DNA from 4 places in the Arthrobacter sp. LT660 genome. Region 2 is predicted to be linked to each of the others. Evidence: riboswitches for the same ligand, from Rfam matches in the RefSeq annotation. Region 2 holds a riboswitch; each other region holds the start of a gene.
The links. Region 2 has a riboswitch for S-adenosylmethionine ahead of AC0QSG_RS01005 (bifunctional o-acetylhomoserine/o-acetylserine sulfhydrylase). Riboswitches for the same ligand answer to the same signal wherever they lie in the genome.

Region 1 (5,459 bases), 1.7 Mb from region 2:
TCCAGGCCGAGGTCCTCCTGGAGCCGCACCACGCGGGCGATCTCCTCGCGCAGGAAGCCCTCGTAGGCCGCATCCGTGATGGCGCCGTTGCGCTGCCCGGAGCGGGCCTTGCGGACGTCGCCGGTCTGCGGGAAGGAACCGATCGTGGTGGTCGGCAGCACCGGCAGCCCGAGCCGCTCCTGCTGCGCCGCCGCGCGGACGGCGCCGTCGGGCCGGGTGAAGTCCGCGGCCGTGAGGCTCCCGGTCCGCCGGCGGATGGCCTCCTTGCGGACGCCTTCGCCGGTGGCCCGCGCCGCGAGGGCCGCGGTGGCCGCCCCGACCTCGTCCGCGATGGCGTCCGGCCCGGTGGCGAGTCCGCGGGCCAGGGTAAGGACCTCGGTGGTCTTCTCGTCCGCGAACGCCATCCAGTCCCGCAGGTGGCCCGGGAGGTTGGTCTCGATGTCGACCTGGTGCGGGACGTGGAACAGCGACGTCGAGGTCGCGACGGACACCTTGCCGCCGCCCGCGGTCAACTTGTCCAGCGTGGACAGCGACGCGGCGAGGTCGTTGCGCCAGATGTTGTGGCCGTTCACGACGCCGGCGACCAGCGTCGCGGCGCCGCCGTTGGCGGCGCGGAAGGCATGCACCCCGGCGTCGGCCAGGAGGTCCCCGGCGACGAGGTCCGCGTGCACTGCCTGGACGCCGGCGGACGCGAGCAGTGCGAGGGCCTCACCTGGCGCGCGGCGGTTTCCGGCGGTGCCGTAGCCGGTGGTGACGAACAGGGCCGGCCCCGAGCCTGCCCGCGTTGCTGCGGCCAGCGCACGGTAGGCGCCCTCGACGACGCCGCCGGCGACGGCCAGTTCGCCGCCGCGGTCGGTGACCAGGGCCGGCTCGTCCAGCTGCACCCATTCGGCGCCGGCGTCTCCGAGCGCGCCGATGATGCCCTCGTAGGCGGCAACGGCGTCGTCCAGCCGCGACAACGGGTCGAAGCCCTCGGGTGCGCCGTCCTCGGCCTTGGCCAGCAGCAGGTAGGTCACCGGGCCGACCAGGACGGGACGGAGGGTGTTTCCGCGGCGGCTCTGCCGGGCCACGAGGCTGGTGAGGCGGTGGGCGAGCGGCGCGAACGTCGTGTCCGGGCCGATCTCCGGGACCAGGTAGTGGTAGTTCGTGTCGAACCACTTGGTCATTTCCAGCGGCGGGCGCTCGGCGTCGCCGCGGGCCAGCGTGAAGTACCCGTCGGTGTCCAGCGACCCGTCCGATTCGGCGAGGTCGGCGAAGCGCGTCGGCAAGGCGCCGAGGGCGGCGGTGGTGTCCAGCACCTGGTCGTAGAGGGCGAAGTCGGCGGGGATGGAGGAGTCCGCCGCGCCGAGTCCGAGGCCGGTCAGCCGGTCGATGGTGGCGTCCTGCAGGGCCTCGGACGCCCGGTCCAGGCCGTCGGCGTCGAGCTTGCCGGCCCAGTGGGCCTCGATGGCGCGCTTGAGTTCGCGGTTCGGTCCGATCCGGGGGTATCCGAGGATGGTGGCGGCGGGGAAGCTGTTCTGGTGGGTGGTCATGGTGGTGCTCCTTTTGCGGTGAATCGGTCGGTGGGTCGGTGTGCGTGCGCGCCGCCTAGGCGGGCACGCGTTGCGGTGCTGCCTTGGAGATCTCGAGCGCCTCGACGACTTCCAGCGAGCCCTGCGGATCGTTGAACGTGTAGAGGTGCAGGCCGGGGGCGCCGTCATCGAACGCGCCCTTGGCCAGCTCGACGGCGCTGGCGACGCCGATCCGGCGTCGTTCGCCGTCGCTGTCCGCCGTTTCGAGGCGGTGCAGCAGGTCCCTGCCCGGTTCGACGCCGGACATCGCGGCGAGGCGGGTCAGGCGCCGCACGCTGTCGAACGGGATGATGCCGGGGACGATCGGAATCCTGACCCCGGCGCGGCGCGCGGCCTCCACGAGGCCGGTGTAGTCGGAGCGCTCGAAGTAGACCTGGGTGATGGCGAAGTTGGCGCCGGAACGCTCCTTCGCCAGCAGCACCTCGACGTCGTGCTCGAACGACGGCGACTCCGGGTGCCGGCGCGGATACGCCGCCACCCCGACGGCCAGCCTGCCGCCGGCCAACGACGCCGCGTGGCGCCGCTCGACGCCGCGGATCAGCTCCACCAGCTCGCCGGCGTAGCGGAGCTCCCCGCGGTTCGCGTCCGGCTCCGCGGGGAGGTCCCCGCGCAGTGCCAGCACCCCGCGGACGCCCAGCCCGACCAGGCGGGTGACAAGGGCGTCCAGGGTGGCGCGGCTCTCCCCCACGCAGATCAGGTGCGCCAGGGGCCGCAGCGCGGTGTTGCGGACCAGGTGGCCCACGAGTTCGATGGTGGCCTCGCGGCGGGCAGGCGTCCCGCTGGAGGTGACGGACACGTAGTCGGGGTTGGTGCCGGCCAGCGCCTCGATGGTCTCGAAGACCCTGGCGGCGGCGCGTTCGTTGGCCGGCGGGTACAGCTCGTAGGACAGCGCCGGTGGGGCTGCGCCGACGTTGTGTTCGGACATGGTTCTCCTCGCATTGTCACAGCGAAGGAGTGCGGCGGCGGTCCGGTCCGGTGGCATGCCGCGGGTCCGGGTGGCGTCGCTGATGCGTCTCCATCGCTTCTGGCGGTAGCACCGTTCGCGCGGCCCCCACGGGGCCCTCGGATGGTTGCTGCGGCGTCATCGATCCAGATCTCTCGGCCGCTCTTGATGGTTGGGTTCCACTATCTAACGCAGGGCCCGGACGGCCCCGCAAGCCGTCCGTCGCGCGGCGCTTCATCATCCGGAATATGACCGGATGTGACCGGCGCCGGGCCGCCACACGCGTCACCGAGCCGCCGCACCGCGTCATGTGAAGCGATTGTGACGCGCCCGGCGGGCGGGGCGCGGGACCGGGGACGGGTGCGTCGCCGCGGAGCGCGCCTTAGCCTTGATCCACCGACGGGCTCAGGTGGGGTAGGACGTCATTAATGAGGAGATGCCCGTCTTTTCAGGGAAAATTGGACTTACCACAGAACAAGTTTCCTGAATCAGAAGGGCATCTCGCAGGTGCAAGTTTCCCACAGTCCCTCCGCCGTGTCAGTTTCCTTCGACGAGCCCAACCTCGTGTCTGCCGCGGGGCTGGTGCCGATCCTCGGATTGGCCAGGGACGCGGGCTTGCGCGAACTGGCCGACGCGCGGCTCACTGTGCCCACGGACAAGGGCGCGAACGCCGGCTTGAAGGTCACCTCGCTGGTGGCCGGGATGACCGCCGGGGCGGATTCCATCGACGACATGGCAGTGCTGCGCCACGGCGGTACCAAACGGATCTTCAGCTCCGCCTATGCTCCCTCGACTCTGGGCTCGTTCCTGCGGTCCTTTACCTTCGGACACGTCCGCCAGATCGACGCGGTTGCCTCCCGCTTCCTGGTCAACCTCGCCGACAGGGCAGCACCACTGGGAAACCCCTCGGACCCCGGCTTCGTCTTCGTCGATGTCGACGACACGATCATCGAGGTCCACGGCTACCAGAAACAGGGATCGGGCTACGGCTACTCCGGGGTGCGGGGACTGAACGCCCTCCTGGCCACCGCCTCCACGAAGGACGCCGCCCCGATCGTTTTGGCCCAACGGTTGCGCAAGGGCGCGGCGAACTCGGCCCGCGGCGCCAGGCGGCTGGTTGCCGATGCCCTGTCCACGTTGGGGCGCATCCGTGAGGGGGCCCCGGTGCTCTGCCGCTTCGATTCGGCCTACTACGGCCACGCGCCGGTATCCGCCGCCCTGGCCGCCAGGGCCGATATCTCGGTAACCGTGCGCATGGACCAGGCAGTGAAACGCGCCATCGCCGGCATCGAGGACTCCGCGTGGACAACCATCGAATACACCGACGCGGTCTTCGACGAGGACGCCGGCGCCTGGATTTCCCGCGCGGAAGTCGCCGAAACATCCTTCACCGCGTTCACCTCCCGCAAGAAGGGCGAACAAGTCACCGGACGCCTCGTCGTGCGCCGCATACCCGAGCTGAACCCGCAATCCGGAGTCGGCCAGCCGACCCTGTTCCAGGCGCATCGGTTCCACGCGTTCTTCACCACCGTCACCAACGACGTTCTGGACACAGTCGCCGCGGATGCGGCCCACCGCAAACACGCCATCATCGAACAAGTCAACGCCGACCTGAAAAACAGTGCCCTGGCACACCTTCCATCCGGGCACTTCGGGGCGAACTCCGCCTGGCTGGCGCTGGCCGTAATGGCCTACAACCTCGCCCGGACCGCGGGCGTCCTGGCCGCTGGGAAGTTCACCAAAGCCAGGACCGCAACAATCCGGGCCAAGCTCGTCAACGTCCCGGCCCGAATCGCCTCCAGTGGCCGAAGAATCCGCTTACGCCTACCCGAGGCATGGCCCTGGCAATCGGCGTGGGAACGACTCTTCACCGCAGTGAACGCACCACCACAACCTTCCTGAAAACCGACCAGTCAGCCGTACCGCGGCACTACCGGAAAAACAACGTGGAACACCACCGGCAGCGAGGCCGGGACATCAACGACACCCAAAACCACGTAACTCAAAAGTTCACGTAAACGATCTATCACTCACCACGCATCGGTGGATCGAGGCTTAGGCTGGGTGCCATGTCGACGAGCGCAGCGGCCGGGCAGGCCGAAAAGATCAAGTCCGGCTACACCTTCGAGGGACCCTGCGTGGACCTGGGGGCGGCGCTGGTCGGGGGCGAGGTCCATCCTGACGCACGGGTGCGGCTCCCCCTGAGCATGATGAACCGCCATGGTCTGGTGGCCGGCGCGACCGGCACCGGCAAGACCATCACGCTGCAGGTCATGGCCGAACAGCTCTCCGCCAACGGCGTCCCGGTGTTCCTGACAGACATCAAGGGGGATCTCACCGGCCTCTCGACGCCGGGGACTCCCAGCGACAAGCTGCTGGCCCGCACCAGGAGCGTGGGCATGGACTGGACGCCCAAAACCTTCCCGGTGGAGTATTTTTCCCTCGGCGGCGACGGCGCCGGCATTCCGGTCCGGGCGACGATCTCCTCCTTCGGTCCCCTGTTGCTCTCGCGGATCATGGAGCTGAACGAAACGCAGGAGTCGAGCCTGCAGTTGATCTTCCACTACGCGGACACAAAGGACCTGCTGCTCTACGACCTCAAGGACCTCCGGGCCGTGATCTCGCACCTGACCGGCGACGAGGGCAAGGCGGAACTCCGGGAGCTCGGCGGGCTGTCGAAGGCCACCGCGGGCGTGATCCTGCGTGAACTCGTGGCGCTGGAGGCCCAGGGCCTGGAGAAGTTCTTCGGCGAGCCGGAGTTCGACACCGCCGAGCTGCTGCGCATGGCACCGGACGGCCGCGGCGTCATCTCCTGCCTCGAGCTTCCGACGATTCTGCAGAAGCCGCTGGTGTTCTCCACGTTCCTGGTGTGGCTGCTCGCGGACCTCTTCGAGGAGCTCCCCGAGGTGGGGGACGCCGACAAGCCCAAGCTCGTGTTCTTCCTG
Region 2 (5,459 bases):
CGGTGGCGCGCTGGCGCTCGGCGTGCAGGATGAAGTCGGCTCGCTCGAGGTGGGAAAGCGCGCGGACCTGCAGCTGCTCGACGCACCCAGCGTCTCGCATTTGGCCTACCGGCCCGGGATGCGGCTCACCGGCCCCGTTTTCCGGGCGGGTGCGCTGGCGGCGGGCGCGATCTAGCGATCGGCTGGCGCGGTGGCGGTCCGGAGCGGGGCCCGCCGCGTGATAAACAGGAACCATGGCTAACACCGCATTCAAGGGAACTCCCGTACAGACCATTGGCGACCTGCCCGCGCAGGGCGCCCCCGCCCCGGACTTCACGCTGACGGGAGCGGACCTGACCGACGTTGCCAGCGCCGACCTGGCCGGCCGCCGTCTGGTCCTCAACATCTTCCCCAGCGTCGATACAGGCGTCTGCGCCGCCAGCGTGCGGAAGTTCAACGAGCTCGCCGGCGGACTCCAGAACGCCACCGTGGTCTGCGCCTCGGCGGACCTGCCGTTCGCGCTGGGCCGCTTCTGCGGTGCGGAGGGCCTGGAGAACGTCGTTTCAGCGTCCACCTTCCGCTCCGACTTCGCCGAGGCCTACGGCGTGAAGATGGTCAACGGCCCGCTGGCGGGACTGAACGCACGCTCGGTCGTCGTCGTCGACACCGATGGGACGGTCCTGCACTCCGAACTCGTCTCGGACATCACGGTGGAGCCGAACTACGACGCCGCCATCGCGGCGCTGAACTAACCGCGGCCCTGCAGTAGCGCTTCGAGGCAGGGTCCGTCCGGGAAAGCGGGCGGGCCCTGTGCGCTGTTCCGCCGCCCGCTACGATCGTTGGCATGGACAGCACCGGATCCCTTGCCGCCTCCGCGGCCGGCCGCCAAGCCGGCGCGCGGCCGCCGGCGTCCCGCCGCTGGATCGCGTTCGAGATCGCGCTGGTCCTCGGATTGTCCCTCGGACAGTCCGCGGTCTACGCCGCGGTCAGCCTCCTGGACAAGTTGAGCCGGGCCCCGCTGGGCGGGCAGACGACCAGCATGAACAACCCGCTGAGCGAGCGTCCCCTCTTCGACCTGACTTACCAAATGTTGGACATCGTGTTCGCCCTGGTCCCCGTGGCGCTGGTTTTCTTCCTGTTTGCCCAAGCGGGAACCAATGGGTTCCGGGCCATGGGCCTGGACTTCCGGAGGCCTTGGCGCGATCTGGGGTGGGGTTTCGGGCTGTTCGCCGTGATCGGCGCGGGAACGCTGGGCGTCTACGCCGCGGGCCGGGCGTTGGGGGCGACCACGGCCATCGTGCCGTCCGCCCTGGAACCCTACTGGTGGACCATACCGGTCCTGGTGCTGTCCGCGGTGCGCCACGGCCTCCTCGAGGAAACGGTGGCCGTCGGCTACCTCTTCGACAGGTTGCGCCGTCTGGCGTGGGGCCCGTGGGCCGTGGTGGTCGCCAGCGCGCTCCTGCGCGGAAGCTACCACCTCTACCAGGGTTTCGGCCCGTTCGTGGGGAACTTCCTGATGGGGCTGGTCTTCGGGTGGTTGTACCTCAAGTACCGCCGGGTAATGCCCCTGGTCATCGCCCACGCCTTGCTCGATACGGCCGGGTTCGTCGGCTACGCGCTGATCGGACCGGCGATCGGGCTGGGCACCTAGCTCAAGCAGTTCACCTCGGTTAAGCGGCGCGGGCCGGACAGTGGATGTCCGGCCCGCACTTCGTGTCCCGCGGTCCTGTCCGCAAGGTCCCGTCCCGCTACAGCGTGATCGATCCCTTGGGAGTCTCGAAGGTCACGGACATGATGCCCGGCGTCCCGTTGGGCGCCTGCCACTCGACGTCCACTCCCTCCAGGGGGCTCTGCTCCGGCGTTCCCAGCCATTCGCGCACCCGCTCCCTGGAGCCGGCGATGCTGATCCGGGAGATCCGCCCCACCGGCTCCAGCGCGCGAGACGGGTGCAGGTTCTCGGTTCCGTCGTCCCAGCGCAACATGTAGGGAACCTGCGGGTCCGCGATGAGTCCCTTGATGCCGATCTGCTGCCACGTCAGTTCCTGGCCGTCCGGGAACTTCCGGTTCCCGGGAACCGAGGACCGGCCGAGCCGCTCCTCGAAGGGGGCCAGGTCGTCGACGGCGACGCACCAGCCCATCCATCCTCCGCCCATTTCCGACCGCGCACGCACGGCCTGGCCGAACGGCGCCTTGTCAGAGGCCGGGTGCGCGAGCACCTCGACGACCTCCAGGTATTGGTTGTTCAGCAAGGGGAAAATGACATTCCGTGTGCCGAACCGGGGATGCACGCCGCCCTTGACGGACTCGATCCCCAGAGTGTCTTTGATGCGGTCGGCGGTGGCCGCCAACCCATCCTGTCCGCAAGCGTATGAAACGTGGTCCAACCTCATGTGCCCATGATGGCACTTTGTGAGGTGCGTCTCGACTTAGGACGTCCTTACTTGAGCCGAGGGCTGTGTCAAACCCCGTCATATTCGCCGGGCGTCGCTTGCGGGGCGCGGCGGCATCCGCGAAACTGTTCTACAGGTCATGAGTGCCAGCGCGAAACCCCGGTTTGCTGGCCGGCAACCCTCCACCCGCGGTGGGGTGCCCCGGGTGAGGACCGGGCTCGGCGCCAAGCGTGGCGCGGGGCAAGCGCGGGTCGGTTCCGGGCGGCGTCACACTCCGTGTGGCAACTCCGTTTGGTGCGGCCCCTCAGACGAAAGAGGAGCACCACAATGTCCACCAACTGGTCCTTTGAGACGCGCCAGATCCACGCGGGACAAACACCCGACGCGGCAACCGGGGCGCGCGCCCTGCCGATCTACCAGACGACGTCGTTCGTCTTCCCGAGCGCGGAGAGCGCGGCGGCGCGGTTCGCGCTACAGGAACTCGCGCCCATCTACACGCGCATCGGCAATCCCACGGCCGAGGCCGTGGAAAACCGCATCGCCGACCTCGAGGGCGGCGTCGGCGCTCTCCTCCTGGCCTCCGGCCAGGCCGCCACGACCTTCGCGATCCTGAACGTCGCCGAGTCGGGCGACCACATCGTGGCCAGCCCGAGCCTCTACGGCGGGACGCAGAACCTGTTCAAGCACACGCTGCGTCGATTGGGCATCGAGACGACGTTCGTCGAGGATCCCGACAACCTCGAACACTGGCGCGCGGCGGTCCGGCCGAACACCAAGGCCTTCTTCGGCGAGGTGGTTTCGAATCCCCGGCAGGACGTGCTGGACATCGAGGGCCTCGCCGCCGCGGCCCACGAGGCCGGCGTCCCGCTCATCGTGGACAACACGCTGGCGACTCCGTACCTGATCCGCCCCATCGAATGGGGCGCGGACATCGTTGTGCACTCGGCCACCAAGTACCTCGGCGGGCACGGAACCGCGATCGCCGGCGTGATCGTGGACTCCGGCAACTTCGACTTCGCGCGGGACCCCGAGCGGTTCCCGACGTTCAACACGCCGGACGAGTCCTACAACGGGTTGGTGTTCGCCCGCGACCTCGGCGTCGGCGGCGCCCTCGGAGCCAACCTGGCCTACATCCTGAAGGCCCGCGTCCAACTGCTGCGGGACCTCGGTTCCGCGGCGGCCCCGCTGAACGCGTTCCTGATCGCCCAGGGCCTGGAAACGCTGAGCCTGCGTATGGAGCGCCACGTCTCCAACGCGCAGAAGGTCGCCGAATGGCTTCAGGCGCGGGAGTCCGTTCGCTCCGTGGCCTTCGCCGGCCTGCCGTCGAGCCCGTGGTTCGAACGGGGGCACAAGTACGGACCGCGCGGCACCGGCGCGATCGTCGCGTTCGACCTGGAGGGCGGCGCGGAAGCGGGACAGGCCTTCGTCGACGGGCTGGAACTGCACTCCAACGTGGCCAACATCGGCGACGTCCGTTCGCTGGTCATCCACCCGGCGTCGACGACCCACGCGCAGTTGGGCGAGGCCGAGCGGGCCGCCGCCGGGGTCACTCCCGGGCTGGTGCGGTTGTCGGTCGGCTTGGAGCACGTCGATGACATCATCGCCGACCTGTTGGCCGGGTTCGACGCCGTCCGCCGGGCCGCGCCCTCGGACCTGCAGGCGGCCCGGTGACCCTCGACTTCAACGCGACGTCGGAGCGCGCCGCTCCGAACGCCGTCGGTCCGCGGACCGACGGCGTTCCGCGGACCCTGCGCACCGGCGCCTTCGATTTCGAGACGGGCGGCTGGCTGCCCGAGCTCGTCATCGGATACGAAACGTGGGGCCGGTTGAACGCCGACGCGTCCAACGCCGTCCTGCTGCAGCACGCCCTCACGGGGGACCCGCACGTCGCCCGCGGGGACTCTGACGAACCCGGCTGGTGGGACGGATTCGTCGGGCCCGGCAAGACGTTGGACACCGACCGCTACTTCGTCGTGGCCGCCAACATGGTCGGCGGTTGCAACGGGACCTCCGGGCCGTCCAGCCCGGATCCGGACGGCGCGCCCTGGGGGTCGCGCTTCCCGTTCACCACGGTCCGCGATTCCGTCCGCGCCGAGGCGCGCTTGGCCGACGCCCTCGGCGTCGCCCGCTGGCACAGCGTGATCGGGGGCTCCCTCGGAGGTGCCCGGGCGCTGGAATGGGCCGCCGAGTTCCCCGGGCGGGTCGGGGCGTGCGTGGTCATCGCCGCCGCGGCCGAGGCGAGTGCGGAACAGATCGCCTTCGCGCAGGCGCAGACCGCCGCGATCCGCCTCGACCCCCATTTCGCCGGTGGCGACTACTACGGCGGGACGGCGCCGGTCGCCGGGCTCGGGTTGGCCCGGCGCATCGCCCACATCACCTACCGCTCCGAACCGGAACTCGACGTCCGTTTCGGGCGGCGGCCGCAGCCGGGCGAGGAGCCACTCGGGTCGGCGACCATGGAACGCGGTCGCTACCAGGTCGAGAGCTACCTCGACCACCAGGCGGCGAAGCTGTCGGGGCGGTTCGACGCGAACAGCTACCTGGTGCTGACGGAGTCGCTGATGAGCCACGACGTCGGCCGTGGGCGCGGGGGAGTCGATGCGGCTCTCGCGGGGCTCGGCTCCGTCGAATTCGTCGTTGCGGCGGTCGACAGCGACCGGCTGTACTGGCCGGCGCAGTCGGAGCGGCTGGCGGCCGCGCTGCCCGGACGGCCCGCGGTCCGCTACATCTCTTCTCCGCTGGGGCACGACGGGTTCCTCACGGACATCGAGCAGCTCGACGGGGGGCTTCGCGGATCGCTGTACGGGCAACCGACGCGAAACGATTGAAGCGTCAACCTTGACTGTGGTTCAATGGAACCATGAGCGAATCGTCTTCGAACCCCGTAGTTGTCTGGTCCCGTCCCGAATCGGAGCGGGCCGGAACGCCCCTGCTGGTGGCCTTCCATGGCTATCTCTCCAACGAGGCGGACCTGATGGGGCTCGCCCCGCTGCTCCCGGAGGAGTTCACGATCGCCTCCGTGCGGGCGCCGCACGCGCTCGGCCCCGGGTTCACCTGGTTCCCGCTGATGCACGAGCCCGACTTCTCCGT
Region 3 (5,459 bases), 1.4 Mb from region 2:
CGCGACGCGGAGATCGCGGAGATCGCCGCCCGCCCGCGGAAGGAACTGCTCGATGCTTTCCGGGAGTCCGCGGCGTACTTCTCCGAGCAGGCCCGGCGGCTGACGGGCGACCTTGCGGTCGAGGAGGTGCACCTGCACGGCAAGCGGATCCCCGTGCTCTCCATCGTGGCACTGCGCATCGCCGAGGTCGTCGTCCACCACAACGACTTGGACACCGCCTGGACCATAGAGGAGGCCGATCCCGACTCGGTGCTCGACGCCCTCGAGGCGGCGGTGCGCACCATGCGGGCCAAGGACGCCCCCGGAATGACCCTGGTGACGGAGGAGCGCGACGAGTGGGTGATCGGCGACGGCGCCCTGCGCGTGGAATCGGACCGGGAGGGCCTGCTCGAATGGCTGTCCCGTGGCCATGCCGGATATTTGGAAGCCGACGGCCCCCTGCCGACGCTGCCCCCCTGGTGACGCCGTACCCCTCAAGCGCGAAAACGCCCCCGCCGGTCTCATCGGCGGGGGCGTTTTCATGTGCCGCCTCTTGGGTTTGGCACGCGTTCCCGCCACTTGGGGGAAGGCGGGAACGAAAGATCCAAGCGGCTTGGGGGAAGCATTGGATCTGTTGGAACACTACCCGGGAGTAATCATTTTGTAAAACGCGGCATTGCCTGGCGTGTCGGCGTCGTTGAAGGGGGTCGGCCGGTCCAAACAGCGTGGGCCGGTCCAAACAACAGAGTGCCCCCGCCCTGCCTAGGGGTGGGGGCACTGGTTCTGCATCGGCATTGGCCTGGTCCGATGCTGGCGGGCCCGCCACTTGGGGGACGGCGGGGCCGCGTGATCCTGTTGGCCCTTGGGGGAGGCCGTTTGGATCTACCTAAGAGACTAGACCTTGAGTGACGAATCTTGTCAAGGTCTGTTGGGGTCCTGATGAAAATTGATCTCTGGCCGGGTGCGGATCGCTGTGCTGCTTGCGCTCGGAACGCGCCTCCACACTGTGGGATTCGACGGCGGCGAGGGATTGCCGATACGTGCCGACCCGAGCGCGTACGACGCCGGCGCGCACCGGCGTCGTACGCTGTGAGTCCACCTACCGAAGGAGCACCAGCATGCACGACGCCGGATCCCGCCTGATCTTTGGATGCATGGGCCTGGGCGGTGGTTGGGGCGCCGGCCCGCTCGAGGCCGCCGACGTTTCCGAGGCGCACCGCGCCGTCGACGCCGCGCTGGAGGCCGGGATCACCGTGTTCGACCACGCGGACATCTACCGCAACGGGAAGTCGGAGGAGGTGTTCGGCCGCGTCCTCGCCGAACGCCCCGAGCTCCGCGACCGGCTCCACCTGCAGACCAAGTGCGGCATCATCCTCGGGACGACCGAGACCCCGGGACGCTACGACGCCTCCGCCGCGACCATCGCCGCCCGGGTCGAGGACAGCCTGCGGCGCCTGGGCGCGGACCACGTGGACACGCTACTCATCCACCGGCCGGACCCGCTGGCCACCCCGGCCGAGATCGCTGGCGCCTACGCCGATCTCAAGGCCGCCGGCAAGGTGCGCCGGCTGGGCGTCTCCAACATGTCCGCCGAGCAGATGGCTGCGCTGCAGTCCGCCCTCGACGAGCCGCTGGCCGTCAACCAGTTGGAGATGAGCCTCCACCGGCTCGGCTGGCTGGAGGCCGGCGTCCTCGTCAACCACGCGGAGGGCGCCGACGTATCCTTCCCGCGGGGCGCGCTCGAATACTGCACCGCCAACGGCGTCGAACTCCAGGCCTGGGGCCCGCTGGCCCAGGGGCGCTACAGCGGCCGGCCGGCCGACGGCGCGGGGACGGAACCGGCGGACGCGGAGGCTTCCCGCATGGTCGCCGCCCTGGCGCGACGCTTGGATTGCGCGCCGGAGTCCGTCGTACTGGGCTGGCTGATGCGCCACCCCGCGAATATCCGGCCCGTCGTCGGGACGTCGAACCCCGGCCGCATCGCGGCCTGCGCCGACGCCGAACGCGTCGCCGAGGCCATGGCCTCCGACGACTGGTACGCCCTCTGGACGGCCGCGCGCGGACGCCCGCTGCCGTAGTCCCCTGCCCTATCAGGCCGGGTTCGCGGCCACCTCGATCTCCACCGGCGTCGGGTTGGCGAACAGGTCCAGCACCGGGCAGCGTTCGTCGACGGTCCGCCGCAGTTCGTCGTAGCTCTCCTGCGATTCCGGTCCGGTGATGACCACACGCAGGCGAACCGCGGAAAAGCCCGGCCGGACCGTTGCGTCGGCGCCGAACAGACCGCGCACGTCGAGGTCCCCCTCGGCGTCGATCGTGATGTCGTCTACCCGGATGCCGAGCTGATGGGCGTACAACCTGTAGACCACCACCTGTCAGGAGGCCAAGGCGCCGAGCGCGTATTCCACCGGGCTCGCCGCCGCGTTGTCGCCGGCCAGCCCGGCCGGCTCGTCGACGGTGAATTCGTGTCCTCCGGTCGTGATGCGGGTGGCCACCGAACCCTCGCCGGCCCCCCGTGCGCCATACGTCAGGCGGGCGTTCGCTGCGTCGGCGGCGATTTTGCCGGACCAGAAGGCTCCGGCGTCGTCGAGCCGCGCGGCGCGAACCTCGTTCAGATCCTGCAGGGAAGTCTGGGTCATGACCGATCCTTGGTGTCGTGGCGCATGCCAGGCACGTCGCCATACTTACGCCGCCCAAGCCGGGCCGGCGTCGAATCCTCACCTGGGGCACCCCGCTACAGCGGGAGGGTTGCCGTCCAACCGGCCAGGGCCCGTGGTTGGAACTCTTGATTCTCCGACGAGTCTGACGGGGGATGGCGGGTTGGTTCAAGGGTTTCGTCACGAACCGCAACTCGCCGAAACATGTCGACGCGGGCGGTTTCGGCGGCGGCCTTCGCCTAAACGGCCGTGCCGGAGCAGAATGGGAGCCGTCAGCCGGATCCGGCAATTGCCCAGAACCCATGCTGAACACGTTCGGCGGCTCTTAGCTTTGATCCACCGAGCCGCAGTGATTACTCGGCTGATTGCTTGAGTCCTTGAGCAACCTGACGTTGGGCGTTGTGGATGGTCCGGCCTCGCTGCCGTTGGTGTTCCACGTTGGTTTCCGGGTGGCGCCGCGGGGCGGCTGGTGGATGGTTTTCCTAGGCTGGTTGTGGTGGTGCGTGGACGGCGGCGAAGAGCTTCTCCCATGCTTGTTGCCAGGGCCATGCTTCGGGCAGGCGTAATCGGATTTTCCGGGCGCTGGCGGCGATTCGCGCCGGGACGTTGACCAGTTTGGTGCGGATGGTGGCGGTCCTGGCCTTGCCGAATTTCCCGACCGCGAGCATCCCTGCGGTGCGGGTGAGGTTGTAGGCCATGGCCGCGATGCCCAGCCACGCGCCGTTGGCGCCGAAGTGCCCGGAGGGAAGGTGGGCCAGGGCGCTGTTTTTCAGGTCGGCGTTGACCTGTTCGATGATGGCGTGTTTGCGGTGGACCTTGTCGGCGGCGACCGTGTCCAGGACGTCGTCGGCGACGGTGGTGAAGAACGCGTGGAACCGGTGCGCCTCGAACAACGTCCCCTGTCCCGGTCCGGCTTGCCGGTTCAGTTCCGGGATGCGGCGGACGACGAGCCGGCCGTTGACGTGGTCGCTTTTGCTGCGGGAGGAGAACGCCGTGAAGGGTGTTTCGGCGACTTCGGCGCGGGAGATCCACGTGCCGGCGGCCTCGTCGAAGACGGCGTCGGTGTATTCGATGCTCTTCCACGCGGAGTCCTCGATGCCGGCGATGGCCCGTTTCACCGCTGGGTCCATGCGCACGGTGACCGAGACATCTGCTCCGCCAGCCAGTGCGGCGGATAACGGTGCGTGGCCGTAGTAGGCCGAATCGAAGCGGCAGAGCACCGGCGGGCCGGCCTGGACGCGTTTGACGGTCGCCAACGCGTCGGCGATCAGGCGCTTGGCGCCGCGGGCGGAGTTCGCCGCGCCCTTGCGCAACCGTTGGGCCAGGATCACCGGGGCGGTGTCCTTCGTGGACGCGGTCGCCAGCAGGGAGTTCAGTCCGCGGATCCCGGAATATCCGTATCCGGAGCCCTGCTTCTGGTAGCCGTGGACCTCCACGATCGTGTCGTCGACATCGACGAACACGAAGTCGGATGCTCCGGGGTGTCCCAGCAACGGGGCCCGGTCGGCGAGGTTGGCCAGGAAGAGGGAAGCGACAGCGTCGATCTGGCGGACGTGTCCAAAGGTGAAGGATCGCAGGAACGATCCCAGGGTCGAGGGCGCATAGGCGGCGTTGAAAACACGGTTCATCCCGCCGTGGCGCAACAGGGACATGTCGTCGATCGAATCGGCGCCGGCAACCATCCCGGCCACCAGCGAAGCGACCTTCAACCCCGCGTTCGCTCCCTTGTCGGTGGGCACCGTGAGCCGCCGGTCCGCCAAATCGTGCAGCCCAGTGCCCCGGGCCAATTCCATGATGGGAACCAGCCCCGCGGCAGCGATGAGGTTGGGCTCGTCGAAGGAAACTGACACGGCGGCGGCACTGTGAGAAACTTGCATCTGCGAGATGCCCTTCTATTTCAGGATTGTTGTTCTATCGCAAGTCCAATTTTCCCTGAAATGCTGGGCATTTCGTCTTTAATTACGCGCGGCCCCGCCACAGCTCCTCAGTGGATCAAGGCTTAGGCCAGCGAGGATTCGGCCGAAAGGGAAAAGATCGTGCAGGGTGCGGAGCCGGAAGTGCGGGGAACCGCGCTCGCGCTCGCGGCCGTCTCGGGACGCCCCATCCGGCGAGCTGGCGGGACCCGGGACGGGAGCACTCGCGGGGTGCCCGCTGGTGGCGCGCCGCCGTCGTGCCGTGGCCTTTGTCCCGTTGCCACTGTGCCGTCTGGCGGAACGCCTCCGTGGCTCAGTGCGCTGGCGTCCCTAGGCTGGATGGGGAGGGGACCCCTGCGCTTGCGCAGGGCCGCCCCACCCAGGCCGCGGGTCCGCGAGGACCTCTGCGCGACGACGAGCAACAGGAGTGCGCCATGACCACAGTTCAGATTCCCGACTACACCACCGACGAGTTCTTCGGCCTCGAGGACAAGTGGCTCGAGACCGCTCCCGGCGAGGTCACCCACTACCACGAGCTCGGCGAGGGCACCCCGATCCTCTTCCTGCACGGTTCCGGCACCGGCGTCACCGCGGCCGCGAACTGGTGGCTGAACCTCCCGGAGATCTCCGAACTCGGCCGCTGCATCGCGATCGACTCGATCGGCTACGGCCAGTCAATCGTGGCGCCGGGCACCGAGTACGGCATCAAGGAATGGGTCCGCCACTCCGTGCGCGTGCTGGACGCGCTGGGCATCGACAAGACCTGGATCGTGGGCAACTCGATCGGCGGCTGGGTGGCGATGCAGTTCGCCATCGACTTCCCGGAGCGACTGCTGGGCATCGTCTCCATGGGCACCGGCGGGGCGAAGAAGACCGCGGCGCTGTCCGGCCACGCGAAGCCCGAGCTGTCCGA
Region 4 (5,459 bases), 970 kb from region 2:
GCACCGATGACGATCAGCGTGACCTTCGAGTCCTCGCCGATCTTCATCCACAGGATCAGCAGCGGCACCCAAGCCAGGGACGGCACCGCGCGGAACGCGCCGACCGTCGGGCCGAGCAGCGCGTCGGCCCACCGGGACAGGCCCACGAGCGAACCCAGCGCCAGCCCGAGCGCCGCGCCGATGCCGAAGCCCAGCAGCACGCGCTGCAGCGAGATCCCGATGTGCCGGGTCAGCTCGCCGCGCTCGACGAGTTCCGCGCCGGCGGCCAACACGGCCCCGGGCGCCGGAAGCGCGACGGCGGAGACCCATCCCAGCGAGCTGGCCGCCTGCCACAACGCCAGCAGGGCCACCGGCACGACGGCGCCGATCGCCACCCGGCGCGCGGTGGCACCCCGGGGGCGGGCCGGCGTCGTGCCGCGGGTCGACGAGGCGCGGCCGGCGACCGCCCCGTCGGAGACCTTGGTGTTCGGGCCGAGCGTCATCACGCGTCCTTGATGGTCGAGGCGTCCGCCTTCTTCGCGAAGGTGTCGTCGACGATGGTCGCGACGGCGTCGTCGATGTCCGCCTGGTCGGACACGTCGCCGGTCTCGACGAAGATCGGGCCGACCGTGGTCAGGACCTTGGTCTGGGCCTCGCCCGGAACGCCGTCGACGTCGAGGTTGGAGCGTTCGAGGATGACCTGGCTGGCGACGGCCTGGTCCAGGGAGGCGACGTCGGCGAGGATCGCGGCGGTCTCCTCCGGGTTCTCCGCGGCCCATCCGCGGGCCTTCTCGTAGGCGTCGACGACGGTCTGCGCGAGCTCCGGGGAGTCGTTGAGGAACTTCTCGGTGGCGTTGAGGAAGCCGTAGGTGTTGAAGTCGAGGTTTCGGTAGAGCAGCGTGGCCCCGGCCTGCTCGGCGCCGGCCATGATCGGGTCCAGCCCGGCCCAGGCGTCCACGGAGCCGTTGTCCAGGGCCGCGCGCCCGTCCGCGTGCTGGAGGTTCTGTACGGTCACGTCGTTGATGGACAGCCCGGCCTCCTCGAGCGACTGGACCAGGAAGAAGTAGGGGTCGGTGCCCTTCGTCGCCGCGATCTGCTTGCCCTTGAGCTCGGCCACGGACTTGATGGTCGAATCCTTCGGCACCACCAGCGCGGACCACTCCGGCTGCGAGTAGAGGCTGATCACCTTGATGGGGGATCCGTTGGCGCGGGCCAGCAGGGCAGCCGATCCTGCAGTTGAACCCACCTGGATGGCGTCGGCGCGCAGGGCCTCGTTGGCCTTGTTCGACCCGGCGGACTGGAGCCAGTTGACCGTTACGCCCTGCTCCTTCAGCGTGGCCTCGAGCCAACCCTTTTCCTTGATGACCAGACTGAGCGGGTTGTAGGTGGCGAAGTCGATGTTCAGCGTCTTGGCGGCGCCGGCCGCGGCCTCCGAACCGGAGCCCTCGCCCGCGCAGGCGGTCAGGAGCGCGGCGGCGGCACCGGCGGCGCCGAGTCCGAGGAAACGGCGGCGGGAGACGGGGGACAGGGCGTGGGAAATCATGGGGTTCCTTCGGGGATGCGGTGTGGGATGCGGGTGGTGGCCGACGTCGGCCGGGGGTGTCGGTGGGTAAGCCGGTGTCAGTGTCGGTGGGAGTCGACGCCGAGGCTTTCGAGCAGGGACGAGCGCAGACGGGCCAGTTCGGCGGACGCGCGGTCGCGCGGGCGCTCGCCGGGGACCGTGAGGACCTGGGTGATGCCGGCGCCCTCCTGCCCGGGAACCCGGCCGAGGACCAGGACGCGGTCCGCGAGCTGGAGGGCCTCGTCGACGTCGTGCGTGACCAGGAGGACCGTGGCGGGGTGGGCGCGGTGGATGTCCAGGAGCAGGTCCTGCATCTTCAGCCGCGTGAGGGCATCGAGCGCGCCGAAGGGCTCGTCCAGCAGGAGCACGCCCGGACGGCGGGCCAGCGCCCGCGCCAGCGAGGCGCGCTGGGCCATGCCGCCGGAGATCTCGCGGGGGCGGTGGTCGGCGTGTCCGGACAGCTCGACGAGGTCCAGCAGTTCCGCGATCCGTTCCGCACCCTCCGCCTTGGGCGTCCCGCGCGGGAGTCCGAGCGCGACGTTCCGCCGGACGGTCTGCCACGGCAGCAGCCGCGGTTCCTGGAAGGCGACGGCGGAGCGGTCGTCGAGACCGTGGATGTCGCGTCCGTCGATGGACACCCCGCCGCTGGTCGGACGGTCGAGGCCCGCCACCGCTCGCAGGAGGGTTGATTTGCCGCAGCCGCTGGGACCGAGGATGGCCAGCACCTCGCCGGCAACGACGTCGAAATCTATGGATTCGAGGACGGCGCGGCGGGCGTCGCCGTCGCCGAACGCGCGGCCGAGGCCGGAGAACGAGACGGGCAGCGCGGAACCCGGCTGGCGGGTGGAAGTGGATGTCCGCCGGTTGTCCGGCGCGGTGGTGGTGCTCATGCTCAACTCCATCGGTCCTGGCGTTAGCACCGTCCCCGGACGGGGTGGTTGCTGCGGCGTCAACAAGCCAGATCTCTCGGCCGCTCGGGATGGTATTGAGTCAACTTAATGTCATCCCGGCGCATTCGGCAAGTTACGACGCATCCCCGAAACATTCGGCGTAATACTTCGGTGTGCGTATTTTTCGAAGAAACTTCGGCAAAGGCGTGTCCTTGCACCGAATCTTCAGGATATTTACGGGGCGCTGGATCCCGGAATCGCGCCCGGAGAGGCAGTCCGATGTTTGGCGAGCCCGCGATGGCCGGGTACAAATGAGTCAACAAACCATCCAGAGCGGCCGAGAGTCCTGGCTCCATGACGCCGCAGCAACCCCTTCCCGTCCGTCGGGAGGTAGGTGCTCACGCTAGGTCCGATGGAGTGATTCACTGTGGAGCAGTTCCCTGTCCCCGCCCGCCACCTGATCAAACTGACTCCGGGCGTGCCCGCAACCAGCCACTACGACGAGCTGGCCGACGTGTTTCGGCCCGTCTTCGAGCGCATCGCGGAGGGCGCCGCGGTGCGCGACGCCGAGCGGGTGCTGCCCTACGAGCAGGTCGGATGGCTCAACCAGCTGCGGTTCGGCGCCCTGCGCGTGCCGGAGGCGGACGGCGGCTACGGGGCATCGCTGGCGGACACCTTCCGGCTGCTCATCGAGTTGGCCGAGGCGGACTCGCAGGTGTCCCACCTGCTCCGTTCGCACGTCGGGTTCGTCGAATCCGTCCTGACGCTGGACGACGCGGAGGTCCGCAACCGCTGGTTTGCCCGCTTCGTCGGGGGACAGCTGGTCGGCAACGCGTACACCGAGCGCGGAGGCAATGAACTCGGAACGCTCAACACCCGGCTCCTGGAACACGACGGCCTGTTGCGGCTGACGGGCAAAAAGTACTACTGCACCGGCACCATCTTCGCCGATTGGGCGGCAGTCGCGGCGACGGTGCCGGGCGTCGCCGGGCGCCACATCGCCGTCGTATCGACGCAGCACTCCGGCGTGCGGATCTTCGACGATTGGGACGGCTTCGGCCAGCAGTTGACCGGCACGGGATCTACGACCTTCGACGACGTTCCGGTCGACACCCTGCTTCGGCCGGCCGAGCTCGAGGCGCACGTGGAATCGGCCGTCTTCCAGCTGGTTCTGCTCGCCGTGCTGGCCGGGATCTCGAGGGCCGCGCTGGCCGACGCCCGCGCGGCCGTCCAGGCACGGACCCGGACATTCAGCACCGGTACGGGCGTTCCCGTCCGTGAGGAGCCGCAGGTGTTGCAGCTCATCGGAGAGATGTCCTCCACGGCGTTCGCGGTCGACGCCGTGGTGCTGGCCGCCGTCGCGGAGGTCGAGTCCGTGGATGGCGAGTCGGGGCTGACGGAGGCCGAGCGGTGGGCCGTGTGCGAGCTGGCCGCCAACCGCGCGCAGACCGTGGTCCAGCCGCTGGTGCTGTCCGCGGCGTCCAAGCTCTTCGACGGTCTCGGCGCCTCGTCCACGGCGCGCGTGTGCAACCTGGACCGCCACTGGCGGAACGCGCGCACGGTCGCGACCCACAACCCGACCATCTACAAGGCGCGGATCGTCGGGGACTACGAGGTCAATGGAACCGCCCCGCGGAAGTTCGACGCCGTGGGAGACGTGGCCCAGGTGGGTTTCGCGCGTTGAGCGGTTGGTCGGTTGGCGGTGCCGCGACCGCGACCGCTCCCGCCCTCCTGCAGCCGAGACCGCCCAATATTGCCGAGACCTGCCGAAATTCCGGGAGATCTCGATATTTTCACCCGGTCTGGAGCACCTCCCACATCCCATCGCGAGGACGAGGACCGCTGGCCTCGCCTAGTCGCGGTCAGACTCCTCGCAAAAATGCGGTCCGGCTACTCGGCGCCGCACTCTCACGTAACCCGGCGTCATCTGGAGCAACATTGAACGAATGAGTCACCAAGCCGGTTCGTGTCCGTTTGTTTCGCCATATCGCCGTAATCCTTGGTCACATCGAAGATCCTGCAAGACACTTTAAACATGACCGCGGAGGTTCCGCAGTCACACGACAACCATCCAGAGCGGCTGAGAGACCTGGCTCATTGACGCCGCAGCAACCACCCCCTCGGGGCCGGTGCTCATGCCAGGACCGATGGAGATTGCCAGACTCCGCAGGTTCTTAAACGTCGGTCCGCCGACGTCCACACAGCTGCGGACAGAGCGTTCCTCGGTAACAACCGAGAGGATCCACTATGGAACCCACACCCCGTATTTCCCGTCCCGGCCGCGGCACCGTTCGCCGCGCTTCCGCACTCGTCGCACTGTTGGGAGCCGCCTCCTTGGCATTGGCGGCCTGCGGATCGGGCGCGTCCGGCAACCAGCCGTCGGCCGCCGCCGGCGAGCCGGTGCAGGGCGGAACGTTCACCTATGCCGAGGTCACTCCGATCAACAATTGGCAGACCCAGGCCGCGCGCTTCTACGAGAAGGCGAACGTCCTCAACAGCGTGCTCGACCGCCTCACCTACTTCGACGCTGAGAACGGCGAGCTGGTCGGATGGATTGCGAGCAAGTTCGAGGCCAACGCGGACAAGACCGAGTTCACATTCACCATCCGCGATGGCGTGACGTTCTCCGACGGGACGCCGCTGGACGCGCAGGCCGTGAAGGCCAACCTCGACGCCCTGGGTCTGGGGGTCGAGGCCGCCCAGGTGCAGCCGAACGTCGACTTCGCGTCCTACAAGTCCGCCGAGGTTCTTGCCGACAGCCAGGTGAAGGTCACGCTGAAGAGCCCGGACGCAAACTTCCTCCGGGCGACCTCTTCGGTGACCGCCGGACTGGTTTCCCCGGAAACTTTGAAGCTGGACAACGCGGGCCAGTCCGCAATCTCGAAGATCGTCGGCTCGGGCCCGTTTGTGTTCGAGTCCGAGAAGACGGACGAGGAGGTCGTGTTCGCCAAGCGAGCCGACTACGCGTGGGCCCCCGAGACGGCCGAGAACCAGGGTGCGGCCTATTTGGACAAGCTCGCCGTGAAGTA

Region 1: it holds a riboswitch for S-adenosylmethionine, as region 2 does, so the genes downstream of both, AC0QSG_RS09085 (methylenetetrahydrofolate reductase) here and AC0QSG_RS01005 (bifunctional o-acetylhomoserine/o-acetylserine sulfhydrylase) in region 2, are expected to answer to the same signal.
Region 3: it holds a riboswitch for S-adenosylmethionine, as region 2 does, so the genes downstream of both, AC0QSG_RS10900 (OsmC family protein) here and AC0QSG_RS01005 (bifunctional o-acetylhomoserine/o-acetylserine sulfhydrylase) in region 2, are expected to answer to the same signal.
Region 4: it holds a riboswitch for S-adenosylmethionine, as region 2 does, so the genes downstream of both, AC0QSG_RS13145 (acyl-CoA dehydrogenase family protein) here and AC0QSG_RS01005 (bifunctional o-acetylhomoserine/o-acetylserine sulfhydrylase) in region 2, are expected to answer to the same signal.

What each region holds. Positions count from the first base shown of each region.
Region 1 covers NZ_CM149651.1:1,963,053-1,968,511, forward strand. Annotated here, with positions in the region: gene metE (5-methyltetrahydropteroyltriglutamate--homocysteine S-methyltransferase) at 1-1,532, opposite strand, end outside; gene AC0QSG_RS09085 (methylenetetrahydrofolate reductase) at 1,588-2,496, opposite strand; SAM riboswitch class I at 2,584-2,689, opposite strand; gene AC0QSG_RS09090 (IS1380 family transposase) at 3,022-4,416, shown strand; gene AC0QSG_RS09095 (helicase HerA-like domain-containing protein) at 4,584-5,459, shown strand, end outside.
Region 2 covers NZ_CM149651.1:223,757-229,215, forward strand. Annotated here, with positions in the region: gene hutI (imidazolonepropionase) at 1-175, shown strand, start outside; gene tpx (thiol peroxidase) at 234-731, shown strand; gene AC0QSG_RS00995 (CPBP family intramembrane glutamic endopeptidase) at 824-1,630, shown strand; gene AC0QSG_RS01000 (VOC family protein) at 1,728-2,369, opposite strand; SAM riboswitch class IV at 2,505-2,622, shown strand; gene AC0QSG_RS01005 (bifunctional o-acetylhomoserine/o-acetylserine sulfhydrylase) at 2,697-4,040, shown strand; gene metX (homoserine O-acetyltransferase MetX) at 4,118-5,197, shown strand; gene AC0QSG_RS01015 (alpha/beta hydrolase) at 5,230-5,459, shown strand, end outside.
Region 3 covers NZ_CM149651.1:2,357,449-2,362,907, reverse strand. Annotated here, with positions in the region: gene AC0QSG_RS10915 (maleylpyruvate isomerase family mycothiol-dependent enzyme) at 1-462, shown strand, start outside; gene AC0QSG_RS10910 (aldo/keto reductase) at 1,098-2,057, shown strand; gene AC0QSG_RS10905 (OsmC family protein) at 2,070-2,333, opposite strand; gene AC0QSG_RS10900 (OsmC family protein) at 2,352-2,615, opposite strand; SAM riboswitch class IV at 2,652-2,767, opposite strand; gene AC0QSG_RS10895 (IS1380 family transposase) at 3,116-4,510, opposite strand; gene AC0QSG_RS10890 (alpha/beta fold hydrolase) at 4,981-5,459, shown strand, end outside.
Region 4 covers NZ_CM149651.1:2,813,704-2,819,162, forward strand. Annotated here, with positions in the region: gene AC0QSG_RS13130 (ABC transporter permease) at 1-482, opposite strand, end outside; gene AC0QSG_RS13135 (aliphatic sulfonate ABC transporter substrate-binding protein) at 482-1,522, opposite strand; gene AC0QSG_RS13140 (ABC transporter ATP-binding protein) at 1,600-2,430, opposite strand; SAM riboswitch class I at 2,436-2,526, opposite strand; SAM riboswitch class I at 2,752-2,849, shown strand; gene AC0QSG_RS13145 (acyl-CoA dehydrogenase family protein) at 2,858-4,114, shown strand; SAM riboswitch class I at 4,495-4,584, shown strand; gene AC0QSG_RS13150 (ABC transporter substrate-binding protein) at 4,678-5,459, shown strand, end outside.